2 regions of the Phocaeicola sp. RTP21359st1_B8_RTP21360_211022 genome follow, and region 2 is predicted to be linked to the other one. Evidence: riboswitches for the same ligand, from Rfam matches in the RefSeq annotation. Region 2 holds a riboswitch; the other holds the start of a gene.
The links. Region 2 has a riboswitch for cobalamin ahead of AB5062_RS03265 (ribonucleoside-diphosphate reductase subunit alpha). Riboswitches for the same ligand answer to the same signal wherever they lie in the genome.
Positions count from the first base shown of each region.

Region 1: it holds a riboswitch for cobalamin, as region 2 does, so the genes downstream of both, AB5062_RS13335 (TonB-dependent siderophore receptor) here and AB5062_RS03265 (ribonucleoside-diphosphate reductase subunit alpha) in region 2, are expected to answer to the same signal.

Region 1 is NZ_JBDFXP010000024.1:22,899-30,393, forward strand. Features, by position in the region: gene AB5062_RS13325 (hypothetical protein) at 1-99, opposite strand, end outside; gene AB5062_RS13330 (alpha/beta hydrolase) at 101-1,072, opposite strand; cobalamin riboswitch at 1,335-1,562, shown strand; gene AB5062_RS13335 (TonB-dependent siderophore receptor) at 1,628-3,649, shown strand; gene AB5062_RS13340 (YncE family protein) at 3,683-4,771, shown strand; gene AB5062_RS13345 (helix-turn-helix domain-containing protein) at 4,936-5,175, shown strand; gene AB5062_RS13350 (ATP-binding protein) at 5,163-5,786, shown strand; gene AB5062_RS13355 (ABC transporter substrate-binding protein) at 5,788-6,915, shown strand; gene AB5062_RS13360 (iron ABC transporter permease) at 7,031-7,495, shown strand, end outside.
Region 2 is NZ_JBDFXP010000004.1:156,268-163,762, forward strand. Features, by position in the region: gene AB5062_RS03260 (ribonucleotide-diphosphate reductase subunit beta) at 1-1,019, opposite strand, end outside; gene AB5062_RS03265 (ribonucleoside-diphosphate reductase subunit alpha) at 1,182-3,701, opposite strand; cobalamin riboswitch at 3,763-3,976, opposite strand; gene AB5062_RS03270 (hypothetical protein) at 4,104-4,313, opposite strand; gene AB5062_RS03275 (hypothetical protein) at 4,340-4,897, opposite strand; gene AB5062_RS03280 (putative transporter) at 4,917-6,605, opposite strand; gene AB5062_RS03285 (acyl-CoA carboxylase subunit beta) at 6,731-7,495, opposite strand, start outside.

The sequences.
Region 1 (7,495 bases), on a different contig from region 2:
CAACCAGACAGGATTGGGTGCCGGACCGAAATGAATCTCCCTCAACGGTGCATCACACGCAGGGCATTTCAACGGCAAACGTTTCTTTATTTCTCCCATATCATTTCAGTTTTTTCACAAATGTACTGACAGAAGCTATCAAAGTACTGTTCACCGGCAGAGAAGGATTCCCGTAAGTAAGCATCTGCTGCTGTACGGCCTTTGATTCACAATCTTTCAGCACATGGTTCATCTTATCAATCAAAAGCAGTTCGGCAGCCGGGCAACCCTTTTTCAGAAGTTCGGCATCCTCCACCGAAACCTGAATATCATTTTTACCCTGAACAATGAGGACCGGCACTTTGACGGAAGCAATCACCGTCCGGGGATTATACTTGAACCAGGAAATCAAATAAGGCTGGACAGAAGCCCGATACAATGATTGCAGATAAGCCGGCACGTCACTCACTTCCTTGCCGTTTTTCAAGGACCCGTTAATGGATGCCACCTCCTTCCGCACCGCTTCCGGATTCTGTTGAGCAGCCACTTGCGCCTCTATAATCTCGTAGGCAGGACGCCCCGCACCGGCAACCGAGATATAGCCTTTCACCTTCGGCCGGTTCTGACAGGCCAGCATTCCAATCAGTGCCCCTTCGCTATGTCCTGCCACCGTGATTGTCGTAAAACGTTTCTCTTTCGCCAAGTAATCAATCCAGCCCGTCACATCATTCACATAATCTTCAAAACGAAGTTTCGCTTCCTCCTTACCTGCCGACGCACTGGTTCCTATCCCCCGCTTGTCAAAGCGCAAGGAAGCGATGCCGTTTGCCGCCAAGCCTTCCGCCAGAAACTTCAACGAATTATTCCTCAAATTGCCAATGGCTGAATTACCATCCATATCCGTAGGTCCGGAGCCGGCTATAATAAGCACCACCGGACAGGTTTTCACCCCACCGGGCAAAAGCAGTTTTCCTTTGATTTGTCCTTCCTTGGTGTTCAGCACCACATTTTCTTCCAAAGGAAGCACTTGTGCCCGACAACAAATACCGCACAGGAAAAATAAACCGGCTAAAATAAAATTCAAGTGTTTCATCTATTACGTATTTTAAGATTATCCATTTAACAAATATAGTGATTGTATTGAATAAAGCAAATCAATATTTGAATGTTGTTAAGCATCAGTTTTATTTTATTCAATACTATTCTATTTTATCTTCAACATGGATAGAATCAAGTCGTTTTGTCACTAAAAAAAGAACCGTTATACACGCCTACTTTTGCTGGGAGAAAATAAATCTGTAACTAATTAAAAAAAGGATTTTTTATCATTTCCCTTTTCTTATTCATCCAAACAAACTATCTTTGCCATGTTTTGTTCCGCGTACCTCCGACTGATGCGAGGAAGCGGATGAAAAGGGAATCAGGTGCAAGTCCTGAACAGTCCCGCTGCTGTAAGCTCCATCTACCCCTATAAGGGGATAGGTTTACTTATCCACTCACGCCACTGCCTGTATATATAATAAGGTGGGAAGGCAAGTAAACAGGAGTAAGTCAGAAGACCTGCAAAACGTAAAGTCATCGACCGTCGCTTTCGAGGAAAGAGCAGCGGTAAGAATGCGGTATTTATTCATTAATATGTTTTTTTTAAATGAAAGGAAATAACCAGGCTTATAAGCTATGGCTTTGTCTGCTTTGCAGCTTTCTCCTATTGCCGCTTGAAATACAGGCACAGAAGAAAGGAGATTCCATCACCGGAAAAGTGCATAAAATAGATGAAGTTACGGTTACAGCAAGACGTCCGCCTGCCAAAATAACAACCGGCAGCCCTGTACAACTTATCAACAAGGAAGATATAAAGAACTTGGGGTTACAGAATATGGCAGATGCCGTAAGGCGTTTTGCCGGAACCAACGTCCGCGATTATGGAGGCATAGGCGGTCTGAAGACCGTTTCCGTCCGCAATTTAGGAGCTGCACACACAGCAGTCAGCTATGATGGAGTAGTCGTCAGCAACAGTCAGGCAGGACAAATCGATATCGGGCGTTTCTCCCTCGACAATGTATCCTCTCTTTCATTGGCAATCGGACAAGATGAGAATCTGCTGCAACCGGCCCGTCTGTATGCTTCGGCAGGAGTACTCAGCATTGAAACGGAGAAACCCGTCTTCGAAAATGGTAAATCCTCCCTGTCACAAATACAAATCCGGGGAGGAGCCTTCGGCTACATAGCCCCATCCATACGCAGATGGCAGAAGCTGGGAGAACACACCGGTCTGTCAGTCGATGCTTCCTTTATGCGTGCCGACGGTAATTATCCCTTCACATTGGAAAACGGAAAATACATCACTCAAGAGAAAAGAAACAATTCGGATATTCATACATGGCAGGGAGAGGCGAATCTGTTTCATACTTTCCATGACGAAAGTACACTGGATGTGAAAGCCTATTATTTTTATTCCGAACGCGGACTGCCCGGTGCTGTCATTCTATACAACCCGAAGGCAGAAGAACGTTTGTGGGACGAGAATTTCTTCACCCAAGCCCGTTATAAGAAAACCTTCTCCCCCAAATGGACTTTGCAGGCGCAAGCCAAGTTCAACCATTCTTGGAACAAATACGAAGATACAGACGTGAAGTATGAAAACGGAAAGCAGACCGACATCAACCGTCAGGACGAATATTATCTGTCCGCCGCCGTGCTTTATCAGCCCGTCAAAGGTCTGGAATTATCGCTCGCGCAGGATGGATTCATCAATACCCTTCACACCAATATCAACGACAGCCCCAACCCGGTGAGATATTCCTCGCTCACAGCCCTCAATGCACGTTACCAATGGGGACGTATCAAGCTATCGTGCACATTGGTGGGGACTTTCATTACGGAAGAAGTAAAAGCAGGGAATACTCCCGACGACCGGAAACGCCTGTCGCCCACCCTGTCCGTTTCCATTCAGCCATGGAAAGAAGAACAATTATACGTCCGCGCAATGTATAAGAATACGTTCCGCGTACCTACCTTCAATGACCTTTATTATCTACGCATAGGAAATACCTCCTTACGCCCGGAAAAGGCACGCGAATACAATATAGGTGTCACTTGGAACGGCAAGCCGTTTCCGTTCACCGATTTCCTTTCTGTCACTCTTGACGGATATTATAATGAAGTAACCGATAAAATAGTTGCCTTTCCCAGTACTTATGTATGGAAAATGCAGAATTACGGCACGGTACATATCACCGGCCTTGATGCGACAATGGCTACTTCCATACCGGTCTGCCCTAACATAAACGTAGGATTAAGCGGCAACTATTCCTGGCAAAAAGCCATAGATATGACAAATCCCGATGCCAAGAATTATAAAGACCAGCTGCCCTATACGCCTCAGCATAGCGGCAATGCTTCGACCACCATCGAAACTCCTTGGATTAATGTGGGTTACAGCCTGACAGGGGTCAGCGAACGCTACTATATGGCACAGAATATACCGGTGAATAAGATAGACGGTTATGTAGAACATACAGCCACTTTATGGCGGGAATTTACAATGAAAGGCTGTCACCTCCGCCTTCAGGCAGAAGTTATCAACCTCACTGACAAGCAATATGATGTTATCAAATATTACCCCATGCCCGGACGTTCCTGGCGCATAACGGGAGTATTAAGATTTTAAACAATATAAATGTCTAACTTTTAAAGATTAATTATGAAACTAAGAAGCTTATTTTTTGGAACACTGTGTATGTTAATGCTGGGTGTTTCATTCACCTCATGTAGTGATGATGACGATGACAGCAAAAAAAACGATGAAGGTTCGAAGGTGGAATTGCCTGAAAACCGTGTCTACATTTTGAATATGGGATCTTATCAAAAAAACAATGCCGGCATCACCTTCTATGCTCCGAACAAATCCCTAGATGTCATTGATGACATTTTCTTCAAGCAAAACAATGCCAAATTGGGCGATGCAGGACAAGATATGATAAGCTACAATAACCATATCTACGTGGCTGTGTATGGTTCAAAATACATCACCAAACTGAATGAGGCTTGTGTAGAATTGAAACGCTATGAATTTACAGATGAACAAGGACAGCCACGTTGCATGGTTGCCGAGAATGGAAAAATCTATGTAACCCTGACTAGCGGCAATGTAGCGCGTTTGGATGCCAATACATTAGCCTTCGAAAAGATGGTTGCTGTCGGTAAAAATCCGGAAGGCATTATCGAAGAAGATGGAAAACTGTATTTGGTAAATTCAGGATTCGGCTACGATAACCGTTTGTCTATTATTGATATCAACACATTTGATAAAGCAGAAAACATTGAAATATTCCAAAATCCGGAAAAGATTCTGGAAGCAGGAGACAAACTGTTTATTCAAGGTTACGGCAGCAATGACTATAACAACTATCCTTATCCTGTAGTTCTCTTCGACCCGACAACCAAGACGTATAAAGAAATAGGCAAAGGCGTCTATATGGCAGAACATGACGATATAGTATATGTCATCTATTCCGAAACGAACTATGCAGACAACACTTCCACACACACATTATACTCTTACAATGCCAAGACCAACGAGAAAGTAGAAAAAGCATTCGTGCAAATGCCCGAAAAGCTAAAGACAAGCATCATTACCATGTTGAGCATTAATCCTGAAAATGGAGATTTCTACATTGGCGCAGGAGATTATACCACCAACGGAGACATCTACCGTTTCAAGAAAGATGGTACTTTCATTGAAAAGTTCGAATGTGGCATAGATCCTAAAGCAGCCGTATTTATTGACTAACCAATGAAACAATTTTCTCTCTTTATTCACCTGATGCTTTCAGTCTTGCTTTTTTCCGCCTGCGGCGGAAGGAGCAAGACTTTGCAATTTCCCTTATAACCATAAAGCTTTCCTCACTTTTTTACCGTACATTTGTATACGTAGTCAAATACAGACCTAGAAAAATGGACAGCAAAGAATTACAACTCATTATAAAATGTGGAGAAACCAGTACGGTACAGTTCAAAGAACGCTTTCCCAACCAAGACAGTATTGCCGCCGAAATGGTAGCTATGTCCAATGCACGGGGGGGGGGAATGATACTCTTCGGCATAAAAGACAAGACGGGAGAAATCATCGGCCTGTCTTATCAGGAATCACCGGCACACTGCCCGAATTATTTGAAAAGGGAATGTCTTTTCTGAAAGCAAACCTCCATAATATACAGGCAGGACAAGGATTTAATTCTATCGGGAAACTGGAAATATCAGAAGTGGCATTAGAAGAAATCTTGCAAAATGCCTTGGTACATCGCGATTATACGCGCAATGCACCGATAAGATTACTCATTTTTGATAACCGTGTAGAGATTATCAGCCCGGGATGCCTTCCCGATGGGCTGACTGTGGAAAGTATCAAACTGGGAAGCGCCGTAGTACGCAATCCTTTCATTGCCAATTTCTGTGCTAAAACGATGCCTTATCGTGGTCTGGGCTCAGGGATTATACGTGCACTTCAAGAAGAACCGAATATAAAATTCATCAATGAGCCGGTAGGAATGCAGTTTATTTCAGTAATAAACAGAATCGCTGATGAGGGAGTAAATGAAGGTGAGGGAATAAATGAGGGAATAAACGAACTTGAAAGCCTTATCCTCACCTTCTTGAAAAAGAAACCCGGTGCAAAAGGATATGAAATTGCAGAATATATCCAAAAAGGAGCTGCTACGACAGAGCGTTATTTAAAATCACTGAAAGATAAAGAATTAATAGAATACAAAGGTTCCCGTAAAACCGGCGGATATTATAAAAAATAACATGAAACAAGTAATCCTATTCATCTTCTTGCTTGCCCTTCTTTCCTCCTGCGGCGGAAAAAGCAAGACTGCTTCTGTAATAGAAGCAGAAGAAACAATCTCTTTGCGTTATGCAGAGAACCTCAGCCTGTCTGCAACCGAAGACTATACCATTGCCCGCCTGCGCAATCCTTGGGATACGACCCGGATACTGCATACCTACGTCTTGGTTGACAAAGAAAAGTCCCTGCCTGCCGACTTGCCCGAAGGGACACTTGTCCGCACGCCATTGAGCAAGGCTGTTGTTTACTCATCCGTACATTGCGGATTGCTCAACCAGATTGGTGCTTTGAAAAGTATTGGAGGAGTCTGCGATTTGAAGTATATCAAACTGCAAGAAGTGCAGGATGGCTGCCGCACAGGAAGCATCGCCGATGTAGGGAATGGAATGAACCCGGATATAGAAAAGATAATCGACCTGCACCCCGATGCCATTATGCTCTCCCCTTTCGAGAACAGTGGCGGATACGGACGGGTGGAGAAACTCAACATCCCCATTATAGAATGTGCAGACTACATGGAAACTTCGGCATTGGGACGTGCCGAATGGATGCGTTTCTACGGCCTTCTGTTCGGTGAGGCACAAAAAGCGGACAGCTTGTTTGCCGAGGTGGAAAAAAACTATAATGAGCTGAAAGCATTGGTTGCTCCCCTTTCATACGCACCGAGCGTTATCAGCGAACTGAAGAATGGTTCGGCTTGGTATGTTCCGGGAGGTAAAAGCACCTCTGCACGCATCTATGCGGATGCCGGGGCCAATTATGTGTTTGCTGATGACGAGCATAGCGGTTCTGTTCCCCTAGCCTTCGAAACCGTGTTTGACAAAGGTCAGAATGCAGATTTCTGGCTCATCAAATATAATCAGGCCATTGACAAGACTTATAAGGAATTGGAGCAGGACTATGCTCCATACACCGGTTTTCGTGCATTCAAGGAACGCAACATTTACGGATGCAACACAGGGAAGGTAGACTTTTACGAAGATTCCCCTTTCCATCCCGACCGATTACTGAAAGATTTGATAAAAATATTCCATCCTACGCTTTTAGAAGGGTATGAATTAAAATATTTCACTAAATTAGCGGAGTAAATCACCGTAGGGTTATGTCAAAACGTGGATAATGCTGCCCCTACAGCTGACGATGGGATAGGCCGGGTTAGTTTTGACACACTCCCTACAGTGGGCGTAACCCTAAACAGTATCAATGAATAACAAAGGAACAAAATACGGTATCATACTGCTCCTCCTCATCCTTGCATTGACAGGAGCCAACCTGTTGTTCGGCTCGGTAAACATCCCTGCCGAGGCGGTGTGGCATATCCTTACAGGCAATGAAGTAGAAAAGGCGAGTTGGAGTTTCATAGTCTGGGAATCCCGCCTGCCGCAAGCCATTACCGCCCTCCTTTGCGGAATGGCACTCGCAGCATCGGGACTGATGTTGCAAACCACATTCAATAATCCTTTGGCCGACCCTTCCATACTGGGAATCAGTTCGGGAGCCAGTTTGGGAGTCGCCTTGGTCATGCTGGCAGGCGCAGGTACGATTACTGCCGGAGTATTCACTTTATCCGGATTCCTGTCCGTCATTATCGGAGCATTCATAGGCTCCATGCTGGTGATGGGAATCATCCTGTTCTTCTCCACTTTGATAAAAAACAGCATCATGCTG
Region 2 (7,495 bases):
GCATAAGCCGTACTCTTTGCTTCAAAAAAATCAGTCTTTACCATATTGGCATTGGAATATTGAGATACCCAGTGCATGCTTTCCGGCTCTTTATGGTTTTCTTCGTACAGAGGGCCAAAACCTAAACTACTCCAACGGAGATTGCCTAAATATTGAATATAATCTTCTATCATTTTCCGGTTGAGTCCCTGTATATTGTCTCCTATTACATATTGTCCCCATTCTATTTCCTGCTTGACCCCCTCACGCATCATGTATTCATATATTTTTACTTTATCGGGAGTGAATAAATCCGGTTTCTCTTTCTTTAATTCCAGAATAATGTTGCGGAATAACCACAGATGCGTGTTTTCATCTCGATTGATATATCGGATTTCTTGTGCGGAACCTGACATTTTTCCATTACGGCTCAAGTTATAGAAAAACATGAATCCGCTATAGAAATAGATTCCTTCCAATATATAGTTGGCGATAAGGGTTTTCATCAATGTGAATCCATCCTGACTTTCCTGGAATTCGTTATAGCAATTGCCTATAAAGGTATTTCTTTTCAGCAGGTGTCCGTCTGTCTTCCATTGGTAAAGGATCTCGTTACGCTTTTCGGGGCTACAGATAGAATCCAGCATGTAACTGTAGCTTTGGCTGTGTACACATTCCTGAAAGGCTTGGATATGGAGGCATAGATTAACTTCATTGGCTGTGATGTATTCGCTGATGGTGGGCAGATTATTGCTTTGTAAAGAATCAAGGAACACTAAAAAACTCAGGATTTTATCATAGGCGGTGCGTTCTGCCTGGTCCAGGTGAGGATAATCCTTGGTGTCTTGGGTGAGATTGATTTCTTCGGGAATCCAAAAATTATTCATGGCCTGACGATACCAGTCACTAACCCATTTGTAGCGCATATTATTGAAATCATTCAAATTGGTGGTGTTTCCTCCAATCATTCTTCTGTGACGGAGGTCGGTATCTCCCTCAGGATTGAAAAGGGCATTCTTTTTTAATTTTATTGTATTCATGATTTATTGTTGTTTTATATTCTGTCTTCTTGTTTTACTGCTAACTCAAGGCTGTATATTAAAAATAAATTTGTTATTCATTTCTTGTAGGGGCGCAAGCATGGTGCCCCTACAAGAAATGTTTTAGCATGACAATTCAGTACTGGAGTGTTTACGAAAAGATCAGGAAGCACAGCTTTCACATTCTTCTACTTCCAATGATTTGCTGCGGACATAATATACTGTTTTTACGCCACATTCCCATGCCAGCAAATACAGGTTTAATACTTGTCTCAGGGTAAATTCATTGGTAATGTATAGATTCAGACTTTGCGCCTGGTCTATATGTAACTGCCGGATCCCTGCGGCACGGATACTCCATGTCTGATCTGTCAGATAAGCACTTTTATATATCCAATAGGTCTTATCGGACAATGCCGGTGCAACACGTGGCAGCATGGCTCCTTTCTTTTCTTCCAAGAAGAAACGTTTCATTACCGGATCTGTTCCGGCAGTGGTTCCGGCAATGATACTGGTGCTGCTGGTGGGGGCAATGGCAAGAAGATAGGCATTTCTCATTCCTTGTGTGGAAACCTTTACAGCCAATGCTTTCCATTCTGGCGAATTGTAACCCCGTTTTATAAAATAAGCTCCGGTCTGCCAGTCGCTGCCTTCAAAATAATGATAGGCCCCTTTTTCTTTTGCCAGTTCGCTACTTGCTGCTATGGCAGCATAGTTGATACGTTCGAAAACTTTATCCATAAAACTGAGATGTTCCTCGCTTTCCCAACGAATGCCGCGAACAGCAAGAGCATGATGATAGCCGCTGACTCCCAAGCCGATACTGCGGTAGCGATGATTGGTAATCTGAGCAAAAGGAATCGGATAAAAGTTCAGTTCAATCACATTATCCAATGCCCGTACTACAGTTGCCACCTTTTCTTTCATTTGTTTTTCATCCTCCAAGGGCAAATGTCCTAATGAAAGGCTGGCAAGATTACATACCACAAAGTCTCCGGGCCGGATTGTTTTGACTACCACTGTATCACCATCTTCCGTACATATCTCTGTAGAAACTGTTTCAATGGAGGACATGTTTTGTGCTATTTCCGTGCAAAGATTGGAGCAATAAATGATTCCCCGGTGCGCATTGGGATTGGCACGGTTCACGGTGTCACGATTGAATGTAAAGGGAGTACCTGTTTCTACAGCCGAACGCAGTATCAGTCTGACGATATCTTTGATGCTCATGCTGCGCTTGGAGAGTCGGGAGTCATTTACGCAATCCATGTATCTTTGTTCCCATTCCTCTCCGTAGTAGTCTTCCAGACAGTATCCTTTGACGGTTATTATTTCATTGGGGCAGAATAAATGCCATTGCTGGTTTAAATCCCGTTTCGCCATACGCCAGAATAAGTCCGGATAGCATACGGCGGGGAAGATGTCGTGCGCTTTCATCCGGTCATCTCCATTATTGGTCCGGAGTTGCAGAAACTCAGGCAAGTCTTTGTGCCATACATCCAGATAGACGGCTACGGCTCCCTGACGCATACCTAACTGGTCAACGGCTACAGCAGTGTCATTCACCAGTTTCATCCATCGGATTACACCTCCGGCCACACCTTTGAATCCGCGTATGTTTCCACCTGCGGCACGAACTTTGCCAAAGTACATTCCCATTCCTCCTCCAAATTTGCTTACCATCGCAAAATTGTCTAAGCTGCGGTAAATGCCTTCCAGACTATCGGGCACTGTATCAATGAAGCAACTGGATAACTGGTGATAAGGTTTTCGGGCATTTGCCAGGGTAGGAGTGGCCATTGTGACTTCCAGACGACTTAATATATCATAGAACTTTTTTACCCATTGCAGTCTGTTCTGTTTTTCGGGCATAGCGAGATGAAGGGCAATCCCTAAATACATTTCCTGCACAGACTCTATAGGTTCGTGTGAACGGGTACGGATCAGATAACGTTTGGCAAGCAGATCCAGTCCTGAATAATTGAAAAGCTTGTCACGTTCGGGACACATGAAGCCGGCTGCCGTTTCTATCTCCTGTGGAGTATAGGAGGCCAAGATATAATTACCATACAAGCCCTCGTCGGTGAGGTAGCGTAATTTATCATAAAATGAAAAGATGCCGGCAGCTTCCGCCTGTTCGGTCAGTTTCTTTGTCAATCGGAAATTCAGCAGACGCGCTGCAATGAATTCCCAGTCGGGAGTTTCTTGTGTTGTCAGTTCTACAGCCGCTTTGACAAGTGCCGCCAACCGTTCCCCGGATGTCATATCCGGTTTACAGAAACTTGTGAATTTCTCTGCGAGAAAGGTTAGACTATATTCCTTCCCGGAGAAGTCTTTTTGTATCTCTTTCAGTATATTTGCTATAGTATCATCACCGGTTCCGGTAATGATTTGACTGAGGACTTTTCTTCTTTCTGTGCGCTGCCAACGGTAAAGTATATAGTTTTTGGCTTCTGCGTAAAAGCCATGTTCCATCAAGCTACGTTCCACTTCGTCCTGAATGCGTTCTACACTACGATTTGCTTCGTTTTGATGCAGAAATTGTTCCACTTCATCTACTATGGTGTAGACAGCTTCATCTGTTATTTCTTTTTGGGTACTGATAAAACTTTTCCGTATGGCAACGGCTATTTTTTCCCTGTCGTAGGATTCTGTTGTCCCATTCCTTTTAATTATTTGCATGAGATGCTGTTGGTATGAATTATTGTATATTTTCGTACCGCTTCCCTAACCCCACGAGTAGAAACGGCCTTTGATGAATGGCAGGTCTTCTGACTGGCTCCTCATTTCCGATGCCTTCCCGCGTTCTCGTTATGTGGAGTCAGGCAGTGGCAATAGGTACGTATCGGAAATTTTATCGGAGTTTCACAGCAGCGGGACTGTCCGGGATTTACACCCGATTCCCTTTTAATCCGGATAGAGGACATCTATTCGGAACCGATTCGGGAACAAAGATAATGGAAATTGGAATTATTACAGCATTGAGTTAGTTTAAAAATCAGAAATGATTTATAAAAGTTGGATGGTATTAAACATTTTGGACAAGTTCTACTACCATGCTTCCAAGCAGCACAGCTACTATTGTTATGAGTAACCAATTGATATACTTGCTTTTCGATCTCGTCTTTTCTTTTTCTGAATGACACTGATTTTTACCATATAACCGAATGATTCCCCAATGCGATTGGCACTGCGTATCACTCGTGAAGTATGTACACCACATCCCATCATGTGAGCGGAATATTCAGAAATAAATCCACTGACATCTATCAAAGTTTCGGCTGTCTTATCCATTTAAATGAAGTTATGTTTTTCTTTTTTTAGAATCCATAGACACGACATGGCTTTCCAGTGGAAGGCATTTCCTTGTCAATTTCAATCTTTAATTTTTTTATATTCAATATTTCTTCTCCTTCAAGCATCAGGCACATAATAAGAAAACAACCGTTTTTCTCACATTCCATATCGAATAACCGGTGTTGTGAAAACATGCCTAACCCATGTGAGTCAATAAGAATAAACTTTGGATGGTTATAAAGTAATGCAGCCAGAGAGTCCCAATTAAGCTTCATGTCAAACATAAAGAAGTCTTTGGTTGCATAGTCGTTGGTTGCCATATTGCCGGTATATAAAACCAATGCTTTACCTTCTATGTCCAAGTTATTAAAGTATTCGTCGGCTGGTAGTCCGTTCCGACAATCTACCACGACGGCATCTGTTACATATTCTTTATAGCGGGGAGCTTCCATATAGCAATCCATGTGGGTGCCGATGTGTCCGAGACGTTCCGTTTCTTTGGCATCAAGTTCGAACTGTGCCAAATCTTCATCACTTAACTGTAAATGTAGTTCTTTGGTAATCGTTTCTTGTTGGTACATATTTAAAGAATTTTAAAGTTTAACCTAATGAGAGTATCAATAATTGAGCCGTAAGTACGCGTAGGAACATAGCAAGCGGATATACGGTGGCATATCCCACGGCCGGAGCGTCACATGAAGTCAGATCATTGGAATAGGCGAGGGCAGGCGGATTAGTATTTGCTCCTGATAATACACCAATAAGGGTATAATAGTTTAATTTACAGGCATAACGCCCAATGAGCCCCGTTATGATTAATGGTACGGTCGTAATAATAGCTCCATACATAATCCAAATATATCCACCTTCATTTACAATTGTCTCTATAAAATCTTTCCCGGCTCCCAACCCTACACAAGCTAGGAATAAGGAAATCCCGATTTCTCTTATCATCAAGTTAGCACTCATCGTGGTGTATGTAATCATTTTATATTGAGGACCGAAACGACTGATAAGAATGGATACAATAAGCGGTCCACCTGCTAGACCAAGTTTTACTGGTTGTGGAATACCTGGAAACATAAATGGAATACTTCCCAAGATACATCCTAATGCGATGCCGAAAAAAATGGGGATAAGATTGGGATGATTCAGTCTCTTCATGGAGTTTCCCAAAACCTTTTCGGCATGAGTGACAGCAAGTTCACTACCAACTATAGTTACACGGTCGCCCATTTGCAACTGTAAATGTGGGGAGGCTACCAAGTCTACTCCTGAACGGTTGATACGGGTGATGCTCGCACCGAAGTTATTTCGTATCTTAAGTTGTGAGAGCATTTTTCCATTTAACTCAGGCTTTGTTATCAAAATGCGGCGTGAGATAAGTTTCTTGTTTAACTGTTCCCATTCCATTTCTACCTGTTTGCCAAAAAATACTGTAATCGCTTCAATGTCAATAGGGTTCGAGATAACCAGAATCTTGTCATCAATATGTAATATCGTTTCTGAATTTACTAGTTCCACTTCCTGCTGTCCGTCATGATGGCGTATGCGCGAAATGACGAAGTTGCGGTTTACCAAAGGACGTATTTCCTTAATGGTCTTCCCATGTATTGCTTCATTTTTTATCTCTAATGTAACGGGGCGTACGGTCAGTTCCTGTAAATGTCCCAATCCTTTTTCGGCATCGGCTTCTTCTTGTGATGTTTTGATATTAAGAATGTATTTCAGTGCAAGCAATGAGAGAATGGCACCAACCACCCCCAAGGGATAGGCAACAGCATATCCCATCGCAATCTCCGGTGCATCTATGCCATTTAAATCACTATTTGCCTGTTGGGCGGCACCAAGGCCGGGAGTATTGGTAACAGCACCAGAGAGAATGCCGACCATGGTGGTTATGGGAGTTCCGGTAGTAAAATGTAAAATGATAGTAATGACTACACTGATAAAAATAGCCCCCATAGCCAACATGTTCAGCGTAAATCCTCCTTTCTTAAAGGCTGAGAAGAAACCGGGACCCACCTGCAAACCAATGGAATAGACGAACAAAATAAGACCGAATTCTTTTAGAAAATGTAGCAGGTGTTCATTCAGATTCAGATTGAAATGGCCGAATACGATACCGACAAAAAGAATCCATGTGACACCAAGTGAGATGCCGGATATTTTTATTTTACCCAGCATAATTCCAAAGGCGATAACTAGTGACAGAATGAGTACGGAGTGTGCTACACCTCCGCCCCAAAGATTGGGATATCCTTCAAAGAGGTTTTTAAGAAGTTCCATAGTATTAAGAAATATATTTATTTTTAACTAAGTCATCATTTTATATTTAAAATTTCCCATCATGTGGGTTGGTAAAAGTATCCCCGGAAAAATCACTTCTGCGGGGATACACACACATTGAACAATTACAACGGCATATTGCCGTGCTTTTTAGGCGGATTGCTTTGGTTTTTGTTGTGACACATTTCCAAAGCCTGAATGAGTTTATAGCGGGTGTCACGGGGCATAATCACTTCATCAATCAAGCCGCGTTCTGCCGCACAATAAGGGTTAGAGAATTTATCTTCGTAATCTTTGATTATTTCTTGTTTTTCTTCAGGAGTGGATTTCCGATAGAGGATATTTACAGCTCCCGCAGCTCCCATAACGGCTATTTCCGCCTGTGGATAAGCCAGGTTCACATCGGCTCCCGTCGGTTTGCTGGACATGACAATGTAGGCACCTCCGTAAGCTTTACGGGTAATTAAAGTTACCTTGGGCACTGTAGCTTCGGCGTATGCATAAACTATCTTCGCACCGTGGCGGATGATGCCGTTGTGTTCCTGTATTGTTCCGGGCAGGAAGCCGGGAACATCCTCGAAAGTGATCAGAGGAATGTTAAAGCAGTCGCAGAAACGGATAAAACGGGCAGCCTTGTCACTGGCGTCAATGTCAAGGACGCCGGCCAGCCAGGCGGGCTGATTGGCAACAATACCTACGGAACGACCTCCCAGGCGACCGAACCCCACCACCACATTTTTAGCAAAGTGAGGCATCACCTCGAAGAAATACTGGTTATCCAGCACCGGTTCGATGATATCCTTTATATCATAAGGCATATTCGGATCTTCGGGAATGACAGTCTGCAACGCCTCCACCTGACGATGGATGTCATCGTTGCAGGGAACCAA